DNA from 2 places in the Nocardiopsis synnemataformans genome. Region 2 is predicted to be linked to the other one. Evidence: riboswitches for the same ligand, from Rfam matches in the RefSeq annotation. Region 2 holds a riboswitch; the other holds the start of a gene.
The links. Region 2 has a riboswitch for cobalamin ahead of ACSIH6_RS12710 (VWA domain-containing protein). Riboswitches for the same ligand answer to the same signal wherever they lie in the genome.

Region 1 (5,533 bases), on a different contig from region 2:
TGTACTCGGCCTCGGCCCCCTCGGACAGCGCACGGCCGAGCAGGGCCGTCTCCTGGGCCTTCTGCCTGGCGAAGGCCAGGGCCCCGCGCAGCTCGGGGGCCAGGGAGGTCTCGGCGTCCAGGTCCAGGGGCACGTGCAGTAGGGAGCAGGAGGTGCTCACGGTGAGCTCGTCGGTGAGGGCCAGCAGGGTGCCGAGCGTGGCCACGGCGGCCGGGACGTCGGTGCGCCAGACGTTGCGGCCCTCCACCACGCCCGCGACCAGGCGGGTGGCACCCAGACCGGAGACCCGCACCAGGTCGTCCACGCCCTCGTCGTCGGTGACCAGGTCCAGGCCGACCGCCTCGACCGCGGAGTCCTTGAGGACGCGCAGGGCGGCGGAGCCGATGGAGCCGAAGTAGGTGGACACCAGCAGGGAGGGGCGGTCGGCGACCGCCCCCAGGCGCTGGTAGGCGCGCTCCAGGTGGCCGACGGCGGCGCGGCCCTCGTCGGTGGCCAGGATCGGCTCGTCCAGCTGGACCTCGGTGGCACCCGCGGCCCGCAGGTCGCCGAGCAGCTGGGCGTAGGCGTCCAGGAGCTGGTCGAGCAGCTGGACGGGCTCCCAGCCCTCGGGGGCGCCGTCGGCGGGCTTGGCCAGCATCAGGAAGGTGAGCGGGCCGACCAGGACCGGGCGGGTGTGGAAACCCGCCTCGGCGGCCTCGCGGAACTCGGCGACGGGCTTGTCGCCCACCAGGCGGGGTCGGGTGCCGGGCGAGAGTTCGGGGACCAGGTAGTGGTAGTTCGTGTCGAACCACTTGGTCATCTCCAGCGGCGGAGCGTCCTGCTCGCCGCGGGCGAGCGCGAAGTAGCGGCGCAGCTCCTCCTCGCGGTCCGGCGCGGCGGCGGGCGGGGCGAAGCGGGAGGGGACCAGGTCGAACAGGACCGCGGTGTCCAGCACGTGGTCGTAGTAGGAGAACGTGTTGGAGGGGATGTCGTCGACACCGGCCTCGCGCAGCTGGGCGTAGACGCCCAGGCGCAGCTCGGCGGCGACCGCGTCCAGTTCACGGGCGGTGGTGCGGCCCCTCCAGTGGGACTCGCAGGCGCGCTTGAGCTCGCGGTCGGGGCCGATGCGCGGGTAGCCGTGCACGCTGGAGCGCACGGAGGGGCGGGGCCCGCCCGGGGCCGCGGACGGCGTGGGGGTCGTGGTCATGAGCTTCTCTCCCTCGTCGAAAGCCGGGTACCGGCCGCGAGGGGGAGGAGAGGGGTGGGCACGCCGACGGGCGCGCCTCGGGCGCGCACTGGACCTGCCACCGCCTCCGGCCCTCCCTCGGGGCGCGGGACCACCGGCGCCGCGGGTGCGCCGCCGGGTGGAGGCAGGTCTTCGGACTCGGGGGCGCGGGCGGTGCGGACACCGCTCCTCCTAATGGCCGCCGCTTCCCGGTTTCCGGTCTTCGCGACCGGCACTACCAGTGCTCATGGCGACGTTCGTTCCCCCATACCGCTGCGGGGCAGTCCCGGACTCACACCGGGTTCCCTCTTGCGACATGGTTCCGCCCCGTCCGGGCCGGGCCCGCGAGGTGGATCATGTACCTTCCACGGCTGCAAGTATAGGGAGGGCCCCTTCGCCCCTGTACCCGGCGTGCGGCCCCATGCGCCCGACCCGGACGGTGAGAACCCCCGGCCCACGGTCGGCGTCACACACGAAGTCAAGCGTTGCGCGGGTGAGCCTCCCCTCTGCTCCCCGCGGACGTTCGTCTGAGCGATGAACGTGGAGATTCCCTCGTGAATAAGCAGTCCCGCCTCGCCATGGCACCGGACCACCCCCTGATCACGGTCGTGGTAGCCCTGGCGGTCCTGGCGGGCATGGTGTTGTTGGCCACCCGCTCCTCCGGCGAGTCCGAGCCCCCGGAGCAGACGCACGGAGCGCCGGTCTCCGAGAGCGAACCGCCGCCCCCGGCCTCCGGCGACCCCGGCGGGCTGACCGAGGTGGACGCGGCCGCCGTGGCGGGCGTGGAGGAGGCCGAGCTGCCCTACGACGGGGATGTCTCCGTCACGGTGACCTACCCGGTGGTCCCCAACGCCGAGCCGCTGGCCGACTTCCTGGAGCGTGAGCTGACCGACGAGGTGCACGCCTTCGAGGCGGCCAACCCCGGCGCGGTCTCCTTCGAGGCGGAGTGGAACCTGACCGCGGCGCGCGACGGCCTGCTCGGGGTCCGCATGACCCGGGTCGAGACCGACTCCGAGGGGTCCCGGGAGGGGTACACCACCTACTGGTACGACACCGCGACCGCGGCGCACCACCCCTCCGCTGCCCTGGTCGGCGGCCAGGAACAGCTGGAGGAGCTCAACGGCCTGGTGCGCGGCGCCGTCGGGAACGGGGACGGCGGGGAGGGCTCGGCCGACCCCGACGTCATCCACCCGATCAGTTCCCTGTACGACTCGGTGGGCTTCAACCCCGACGGAGACCTGGTCGTGGAGTTCGACGCCGGGCAGGTCGCCCCGGCGGAGGAGGGCCGCACGCGCGCGGTGGTCGACGCCGGTGAGGCCGAGGGCCTGCTGTCCGAGCTGGGCCTGCGCGTGCGCGACGCCGCGACCGTGGGCGTCGAGGACTTCTCCATCGCCGCCCCGCCCCAGGCCGACAAGGACGGCCAGGAGGACGGACCCGTGCCCGGACAGGTGTCCGCGGTGGACTCCGACGTCGACTGCTCCGACCCCGACACCAAGTGCGTGGCGCTGACCTACGACGACGGCCCCGGCGGGCGCACCCCCGAACTGCTGGACGCCCTCGCCGAGTACGACGCGCGGGCCACGTTCTTCGTCACCGGCAACCCCGTCATGGAGCACCCGCACACGGTGCGGCGCGCCTACGCCGAGGGGCACGAGATCGCCAACCACACCCTGAACCACCCCGACCTGGCCGGTCTGGGCGCGGGAGGGGTGCGCTCGGACCTGGACGTCGTGCAGGCGCTGGTGTACCGCGAGACGGGCTACAGCATGGACCTCATGCGCCCGCCCTACGGCTCGACCGACGAGGGCGTGGCCTCGGTGACCGCGGACATGGGCCTGGCCCAGATCCTGTGGAGCGTGGACACCCTCGACTGGAAGGACCGCAAGGCCTCGGTGATCCACGACCGGGCGGTGGAGGGCGCTTCGGACGGGGCGATCATCCTCATGCACGACATCCACGGCACCACCGTCGACGCCTCCCGCACGATCATCCGGGAGCTGGACGAGCACGGGTACACCATGGTCACGGTGTCCCAGCTGCTCGGGACCACGACCCCCGGCGAGACCTACGTCGACGGGGTCCCCGACGCCCCGGAGGAGAGCGCCGAGCCCTCCGAGGGGGCCGGGGAGCACGGTGAGGAAGACGAGCAGGCTCCCTAGGGAGACCCGAGAGGCTTCCGAGGAGTCCTGAGGGCGCGGCGTCACGGCGCGGTGAGCGGCCCGGGAGAGGATGTCCCCGGGAGAGGGCTTCGGGGCCGCGACCGGTGGGACCCACGGTGCGCGGAGCCGTGTGAGGGCACCGGGTGACGTGGGAAGGGCGCCCCGCGGGGGCGTTCCCGGTCTCCGGCGCGTCCCCCGTCCTGTGGCGGTGACCACATGTGGTCACCGTCACGGGACGGGGGACGGCGTCCCCTATGTTGCTCCCAGCAGCAGCCGTGTTGGCCACCCGCTGAGGGATGAGGGAGTCCGGTGTTGTCGTCGACTCGAGTCCACCCGAACGAGGCCGCCCCGCGCCCCGGGGCCGGGGGGAACCGGCCGTGGGAGCGCAGAGCCCGGTGGCCCGGGGCGGCGCTGGTCGCGCTGGTCCTGCCCCTGGCCGCGTGCAGCACCGAGGGGGTCGCCTCGGGGGGTGGGGAGGACCCGGAGCTGATCACGGTGGTGGTGGAGGAGCCGGGGGACGGGGTCACCGAGTGGCGCGGGGACGCCTCCGACTTCGAGGACCACCCGTACAGGCCCGAGGGGCTCGCGATCGACGTCGCCTACCCGGTGTTCGCCGGGGCGGACGCCTTCGCCGAGGAACTGGCCGCCCAGGTGGACCAGGAGGTGCGGGACTACCGGGGCGCCAGCCGGGACCCGGTGAGCCTGGGCGTCGACTGGGAGGTGGTCGCCGCCGGGAACGGGGTGCTGGGTGTGCGCCTGGTACGCACCGAGGAGGACTTCCACGGGCTGCGCCAGGGGTACGGGACGTACTGGTACGACGCGTCCACCGGCCACACCGCCTACTCCACGGAGCTGCTGACCGACGACGCGGCACTCCGGGAGCTCAACGGGATCGTCCGCGCCTCGTTCGCCGAGGAGGAGGCCGTGGACGCACGGGGCCTGCACCCGGTGATGCGCACCTACGACTCGATGGGGTTCAACGCCGACGGGGACCTGGTGGTGGAGTTCGACGACGGGCACCTGTCCCCGATCGTGGAGGGCCACCCCCCGTCCTCGGAGCCGGGGAGGATGGTCGCGGTGGTGCCCGCCGAGGAGGCCGCGCCCCTGCTGTCCGACCTGGGCGAGCGTGCGCGGGAGGCCTCCATGGCGGAGGAGCCCGTGCTGACCGTGGAGGCGCCCGCCAGCGAGTCCCCGACCGAGCCGCGGGTGCCGGGGGTGGTCTCGGCGGGAGCCCCGGACCTGGACTGCGCCGAGGCCAAGTGCATCGCGCTGACCTTCGACGACGGACCGGTCGCGACGACTCCGGCACTGCTGGACCTGCTGGCGGAGGAGGAGGTGGCGGCCACCTTCTTCCTCAACGGCAACCCGGCGCTGACCCGGCCCAGCGTGATCCGGCGCACCTACGCCGAGGGTCACGAGATCGGCAGCCACAACCATCTGCACGAGCACATGCCCGAGGCCTTCGAGGGGGAGGAACTGGCCCACCAGGTGGCCGCGGTGAGCGCGATGGTGCGCCGCCAGACGGGACACACCGTGGAACTGTTCCGGCCGCCGTTCGGCGACAGCTCGCCGGAGGTTCTGGAGGAGATCGGCCGTCAGGGCATGGCCGAGATCCTGTGGAGCCAGGACAGCGAGGACTGGACCGACATGAGCCGCGACGAGGTCGTGGAGAGCGTGGTGGACGGGGCCCGGCCCGGAGGTGTGGTGCTGCTGCACGACCCCCTGGAGCCGACCCTGGCCGCGGTCCCCGAGATCATCGAGCGGCTGCGGGCGGACGGGTACGAGTTCGCGACCGTCAGCCAGGTCTACGACGGCCCGGAGGCCGGGAAGAGCTATCCGCCCGAGGGGTTGTCCGCGCCCGCCGGTTCCTGAGGCCCGCGGGCGGGTGGGGCACGCGCGTCGGCGGCCGGTGGGGAGCGTCCCACCGGCCGCCGCGTCCGTGGAGCGGCGTCGCGCCCCGCCCGTCGCGGCGGGCCCGGCTGTTGGTGGCGGGCCTGGCTGTTGGTGGCGGGCTCAGCCCTGGGCGGTGGCCGCTGCGGGATCGGCACCCCGCCCGGCACCGGCTGCCGGGGCGACCGGCGCGGGGACGTCGGCCCCGACGACCTCGTTGATGGAGCGGTGGCCGGAGGCCCGCACCAGTCGGGCGAGGCCGCGGTTGATGCGACGGGGC
Region 2 (5,533 bases):
CGGCGCCTCGGGGACCCGGGTCACCGAGACGGGCCGCGTGTGGACCCCGCGGTGGGTGAGGCCGTGACCGTGCACTTCGTGGGCGCGGGGCCCGGCGCCGCCGACCTGCTGACCGTCCGCGCCACGCGGATGCTCGCCGGGGCCGACGCGGTGCTCTACCCCGGCACCTACCTGGACCCGCAGGTCCTGACCCACTGCGCGCCCGGCGCCGAACTGGTGGACACCCAGGGCCTGGACCTGGACCGCATCACCGACCACCTGGTCTCCGCGCACGCCGCGGGCCGCGACGTCGTACGGCTCACCTCCGGTGACCCGTCGCTGTACTCGGCGCTGGCCGAACAGACCCGCAGGCTCGACGCGCACGGCGTTCCGTGGGACGTCACGCCCGGGGTGCCCGCGTACGCGGCCGCCTCGGCGCTGGCGGGGCGGGAACTGACCGTGCCGCTGGTGGCCCAGTCGGTGGTGCTGACCCGGACGCGGGCCCGTTCGACCGCCATGCCCGACACCGAGTCGCTGTCCGCGTTCGCGGCGACCCGGGCCACGCTGGTGCTGCACCTGGCGATCCGGCGGGTGCGCGAGCTGATGGCCGAGATCGAACCCGAGTACGGCGGCGACTGCCCGGTGGTCGTCGTGTACCGGGCCAGCCAGCCGGGCGAGGCGGTGCTGCGCGGCACGGTCTCCACCGTCGCCGACGCGGTGGAGGAGGCCGGGTTCCGGCAGGCGGCGGTGATCCTGGTGGGGCGGGCGCTCGATCCCGGGGCGGGTGGTGAGTCCTACCTCTACGACCCGGCCCGTCCCCGGGTCAGCGATCCGCCGCCAGGCACCACTGGGTGACCGTGCGGGCGGGCGTCCAGCCGGTGAACGCGCCGATGGGCCCGGTGGTCTCGACGGCGACACGGGTCAGCTCACCACCGTGGCGCCGGTGAAGGGCGGTCGGGCCGGGCCGCCCTCGCCCGGGTCGTCAGTGTCAGCGGACGAACCGCTTGAGTGCTTCGGTGTCCAACGTGACGTCGGCTCCGGGGATCTGGACGGCTTCACCGTAAGGATGGGTGCTTCGGTCCAGGTACTGGCCGCGGACGGGTCGGCTGTGGACCACGACGGCGTTGGCGTCCCGGTCCACCAACAGGTAGACGCCGATACCGGTCGCCGCGTAGGCGACGGGCTTCTCAACACGGACGCGGGCATGGGTGTCGGCGTCCCAGGAGGTGACCTCGACGACGGCCAGGACACCCTCCGAATCGGCCCATTCCCCCGCCTGGTCGAAGTGACCGATCGGAGCGAGGATGCCGTCGGGGCGGGCGCGTCCGTTGCGGTAGGTGTCGACCTTGATTCCCAGTCCGCTGGTGATGAGGTCCAGGTCAGGGCGGTGAGCGATGAACTCACGCATCAGCCACGCGAGGATCCCCGCGTGTGCTCCGTCGGTCACCTTGTGGACCCAGACCTTCCCGTTGAACATCTCCATACGAACACGGTCGGCCTCAAACGCCTGTCCGGCGAGGTGCTCGAACAGCTCCGGACTCATCGGAAGCGCTGGTGTTTCGGGTGGCGGGTGGTGTTCTACGACGGTCATGAAGCCCCCTGAGTGATGTCCGTGGTGGTGAGCGACGACGCGGACACGGCTTCTGGCCAGAGTAACGCCGAGGAAGGACGGAAGGTATGGCCGAAGCGGAAATCTGAGGAGCCGAAGTCCCACAGGGCACCGAGGAGCGGACCGCACTGTCCCCACGACGCGCCACAGCCGCCCCAGCCGGGAGCGGCTGGCTCCGTTCGAGGCCCGGAGTCACTCTGGTCGTTGCCGGGCAGACATGACCAGGCACCACTGGGTGACCGTGCGGGCGGGCGTCCAGCCGGTGAACGCGCCGATGGGCCCGGTGGTCTCGACGGCGACACGGGTCAGCTCGCCACCGTGGCGCCGGTGGGCGTCGGCGAGCAGGCGCTCGGTCTCCAGCGTCACCCCGTGCACCACGATTCTCCCTCCCGACCGCAGTGCCCCCAGGCAGGCGTCGAGGACGCCCGGCCGGGTCGCGCCGCCGCCGACGAACACCGCGTCGGGCGCGGGCAGCCCGGCCAGCGCGTCCGGCGCGCGCCCGGTGACCACGTCCAGTCCGGGAACGCCGAGGCGGCCCGCGTTGCGGCCGATCCGCGCGGCCCGTTCGGCGTGGGCCTCCACCGCCGTGGCGGTGCAGGAGGGGTGGGCGCGCATCCACTCGATGCCGACCGATCCCGCGCCCGCGCCCACGTCCCACAGGTGCTGGCCCGGCGAGGGCGCCAGTCGGGCCAGCGCCGAGGCGCGCAGGTCCCGCTTGGTGAGCTGCCCGTCGTGTTCGAAGGCGTCGTCGGGCAGGCCCGCGACCAGGCCGTACCCGGGCGGGCCGAGGAGTTCCAGGGCCAGCACGTGCAGCGCGGGCACCGCGCCGGGAGGGTCCGCGAGCCAGTGGTCGGCGGTGGTCTCCAGGCGCGACTCGGAGTCCGCGCCCAGGTCGCCGAGCACGGTCATCCGGCTGGCGCCGTAGCCCGCGCCGACCAGCAGGGCGGCGACCGCCGCGGGAGTGCCGCCGTCCGAGGAGAGCACCAGGACGCGGTGGCCGGGGGCGAGCTGGCGCAGCAGCAGGCGGGGGTCGCGGCCGACCAGGCCCACCACCGCGCAGCGTTCCGCGGGCCAGCCCATGCGGGCGCGGGCCAGGGCGACCGAGGAGACGGCGGGCTCCACCCGTACGGCGTCCGCGCCCAGCAGGTCGATCAGGGTGGTGGCGACGCCGGACACCAGGGGGTCTCCGGAGGCCAGCGCCACGGTGGACGCGCCGTCAGGTGCGGCACTGTCGGGGGAGGCGCTGCCGGGGGAGGCGCAGCCGAGGGAGGCCAGCAGTGGCGGCAGGTTCTCGCGCAGGGGTGAGGGCCAGGCCCGGCGGCGCTGTCCGGGCCGGTCGGGGAGCATCGCCAGGTGCCTGCGGCCGCCCAGCACCGTGTCGGCGGACAGGACGAGCGTGCGCAGCCGCTCGGGCAGGCCGGGCCAGCCGTCGGCGCCGACGCCGACGACGGTGATCCCGGGTTCGAGGGGAGGGGGAGCGTCATCCTTCATTCCCCGGACGCTATCGTGGCGGCAGGCATGAGGTGCCCCAACGGCCCAGCCATCGGAAACGGTGGGGACGGCCGACGGGGAGAATCTGGGAAGCCCGGTGAGACTCCGGCACAGGCCCGCTGCGGTGAACCGAGCCTTCCGTCCAGGAAAGACCCGGCAAGTCCGAAGACCGGCCTCGCGCCCGTCCCTTACCGATGGCGACATGAGCGGGAGCCTCTACATGCCATTGCGGTCACCGCACTACCCCTTTTCCGCGATCGTCGGCTGCGACGCCGAGGAACTCGACGACCTGGGCCTGTCCCTCGTCCTCACCAGCGTCTCCCCGGAGATCGGCGGCGTCCTGGTGCGCGGCGAGAAGGGCACCGCCAAGTCCACCGCCGTCCGGGCCCTGGCCTCCCTCCTGCCGCCCGTCGACGTCTACCAGGGCGACCGGTTCTCCGTGGACCCCGCCGACCCGGCGCAGCACTCCCCCGACGGGCCCTTCGGGTCCGGCGCGGCCGTGGAGAGCCGCCCGGTGCGCCTGGTCGAACTGCCCGTCGGCGCCACCGAGGACCGCGTCCTGGGCTCCCTGCACCTGGAGCAGGCGCTCACCCACGGCAAGGTCGCCTACGAACCCGGCCTGCTGGCCCGGGCCCACCGCGGCATCCTCTACGTCGACGAGGTCAACCTGCTCCACGACCACCTGGTCGACCTGCTCCTGGACGCCGCCGCGACCGGTCAGGTGACCGTGGAGCGCGACGGGTTCTCCGTGGAGCACGCGGCCCGGTTCCTGCTCATCGGCACCATGAACCCCGAGGAGGGCGAGCTGCGCCCGCAGCTCCTGGACCGCTTCGGGCTCACCGTCGAGGTCGCCGCGCCGTCCGACCCCGCGGCCCGCGCCGAGGTGGTGCGCAGGCGCATGTCCCACGACGCCGACCCCGCCGCCTTCGCCGACCGCTACCACGAGGCCGAGAAGGCCCTGGCCGAGCGCATCGCGGCGGCCCGGGAGGCGCTCGGGCGGGTACGGCTGTCCAACGCGGCGCTGCTGAAGATCGCGGAGGTGTGCGCGGCCTACGACGTGGACGGCCTGCGCGCCGACATCGTCACCGCGCGCACGGCGATGGCACACGCGGCCTGGGCGGGCCGGACCTCGGTCACCCGGGCCGACATCCGCCGCGCCGCCACGCTCGCCCTGCCGCACCGGCGTCGACGCAACCCCTTCGACGCGCCGGGGCTCGACGAGGAACTCCTGGACCGGATCCTGGGCGACGAGGAACCGCCGCCCGACCCCCCGCAGCCGCCGGGCCCGGAAGGCAACGACGACCCCGACTGCTCCGACGCCCCGCCGGAACCACAAGACCCGCAGGGCCCCGCCAGCGACAGCGATCCCTCCGACAACGCCAGTCCCCCGGGCGACGCCGGGGACGCCGAGACCTCCGGAGAACAGCCCGACCAGGAGTGCTCCCCCGCCTCCGCCGAGCACGCGCCCGACGGTTCCGAGGGCGACTCCCCCGGGTCCCGTCCCTCCGGCGCCTCCCCGGCCACGGCCAGCGCCGCCGCCCCCTACCGGACCCGGCTGCTCACGGTGCGGGGCTCCGGCGAGGGCGCCGACGGCAGGCGCAGCCGGGCCCTCGGCACGCGGGGCCGACGGATCGGCGCCGCCGCGCCCGGCGGGGGTACGGGCAGTGCGGTCCACCTGGTCGAGACCGTGCGGGCCGCGGCGCTGCGGCCCCGGGGCGGCGGCCGACTGCGGTTGCACCCCCGCGACCTGCGCGTCGCGGTCCGCGAGGGCCAGGAGACCAACCTGGTCCTGTTCTGCGTGGACGCGTCCGGCTCCATGGCGGCGCGCAGGCGCATGACCGAGGTCAAGACCGCGATCCTGTCCCTGCTCCTGGACGCCTACCGGCGTCGCGACAAGGTCGGCCTGGTCACCTTCCGGGGACGCGAGGCCGAACTCACGCTGCCGCCGACCCGTTCGGTGGACGTGGCCGCGGCCCGCCTCGACGACCTGCCCGCCGGAGGGCGTACCCCGCTCGCCGAGGGCCTGGAGGAGGCGTCCCGCGTCCTGCGGCGCGAGCGGCTGCGGGATCCGCGGCTGCGCCCGCTCCTGGTCGTGGTCACCGACGGCCGGGCCACCGGTGGCAAGGGCGCCGTCGGCCGCGCGATGGCCGCCGCCGACCACGTCGCCGGACTGGGCGTCACCACCGTCGTGGTGGACGGCGAGTCCGGGCCGCTGCGCCTGGGCCTGGCCGCCTCCCTGGCCGCCCGCCTGGGCGCCGACCACATGCCCGTCAACGAGGTCAGCGCGGACGCGCTGGGCACCGCCGTACGAGAGAGGGCCGCCTGATGCCCAAGGGACAGCCGCTCGTCGTCCCCGACGACGGGCTCACCACGCGCCAGCGCCGCAACCAGCCCCTGTTCGCCGTGCACACCGGTGACGGCAAGGGCAAGTCGACCGCCGCGTTCGGCCTCGCG

Region 1: another riboswitch for cobalamin. It lies ahead of metE (5-methyltetrahydropteroyltriglutamate--homocysteine S-methyltransferase); the one in region 2 lies ahead of ACSIH6_RS12710 (VWA domain-containing protein).

The regions. Positions count from the first base shown of each region.
Region 1 covers NZ_CBDRFA010000002.1:217,139-222,671, forward strand. The annotation lists gene metE (5-methyltetrahydropteroyltriglutamate--homocysteine S-methyltransferase) at 1-1,186, opposite strand, end outside; cobalamin riboswitch at 1,352-1,512, opposite strand; gene ACSIH6_RS02030 (polysaccharide deacetylase family protein) at 1,783-3,363, shown strand; gene ACSIH6_RS02035 (polysaccharide deacetylase family protein) at 3,676-5,235, shown strand; gene ACSIH6_RS02040 (quinone-dependent dihydroorotate dehydrogenase) at 5,377-5,533, opposite strand, start outside.
Region 2 covers NZ_CBDRFA010000018.1:22,373-27,905, forward strand. The annotation lists gene ACSIH6_RS12690 (precorrin-2 C(20)-methyltransferase) at 1-67, shown strand, start outside; gene cobM (precorrin-4 C(11)-methyltransferase) at 52-834, shown strand; partial or broken gene ACSIH6_RS39460 (hypothetical protein) at 803-925, opposite strand; gene ACSIH6_RS12700 (Uma2 family endonuclease) at 968-1,570, opposite strand; gene cbiT (precorrin-6Y C5,15-methyltransferase (decarboxylating) subunit CbiT) at 1,781-3,079, opposite strand; cobalamin riboswitch at 3,130-3,271, shown strand; gene ACSIH6_RS12710 (VWA domain-containing protein) at 3,306-5,405, shown strand; gene cobO (cob(I)yrinic acid a,c-diamide adenosyltransferase) at 5,405-5,533, shown strand, end outside.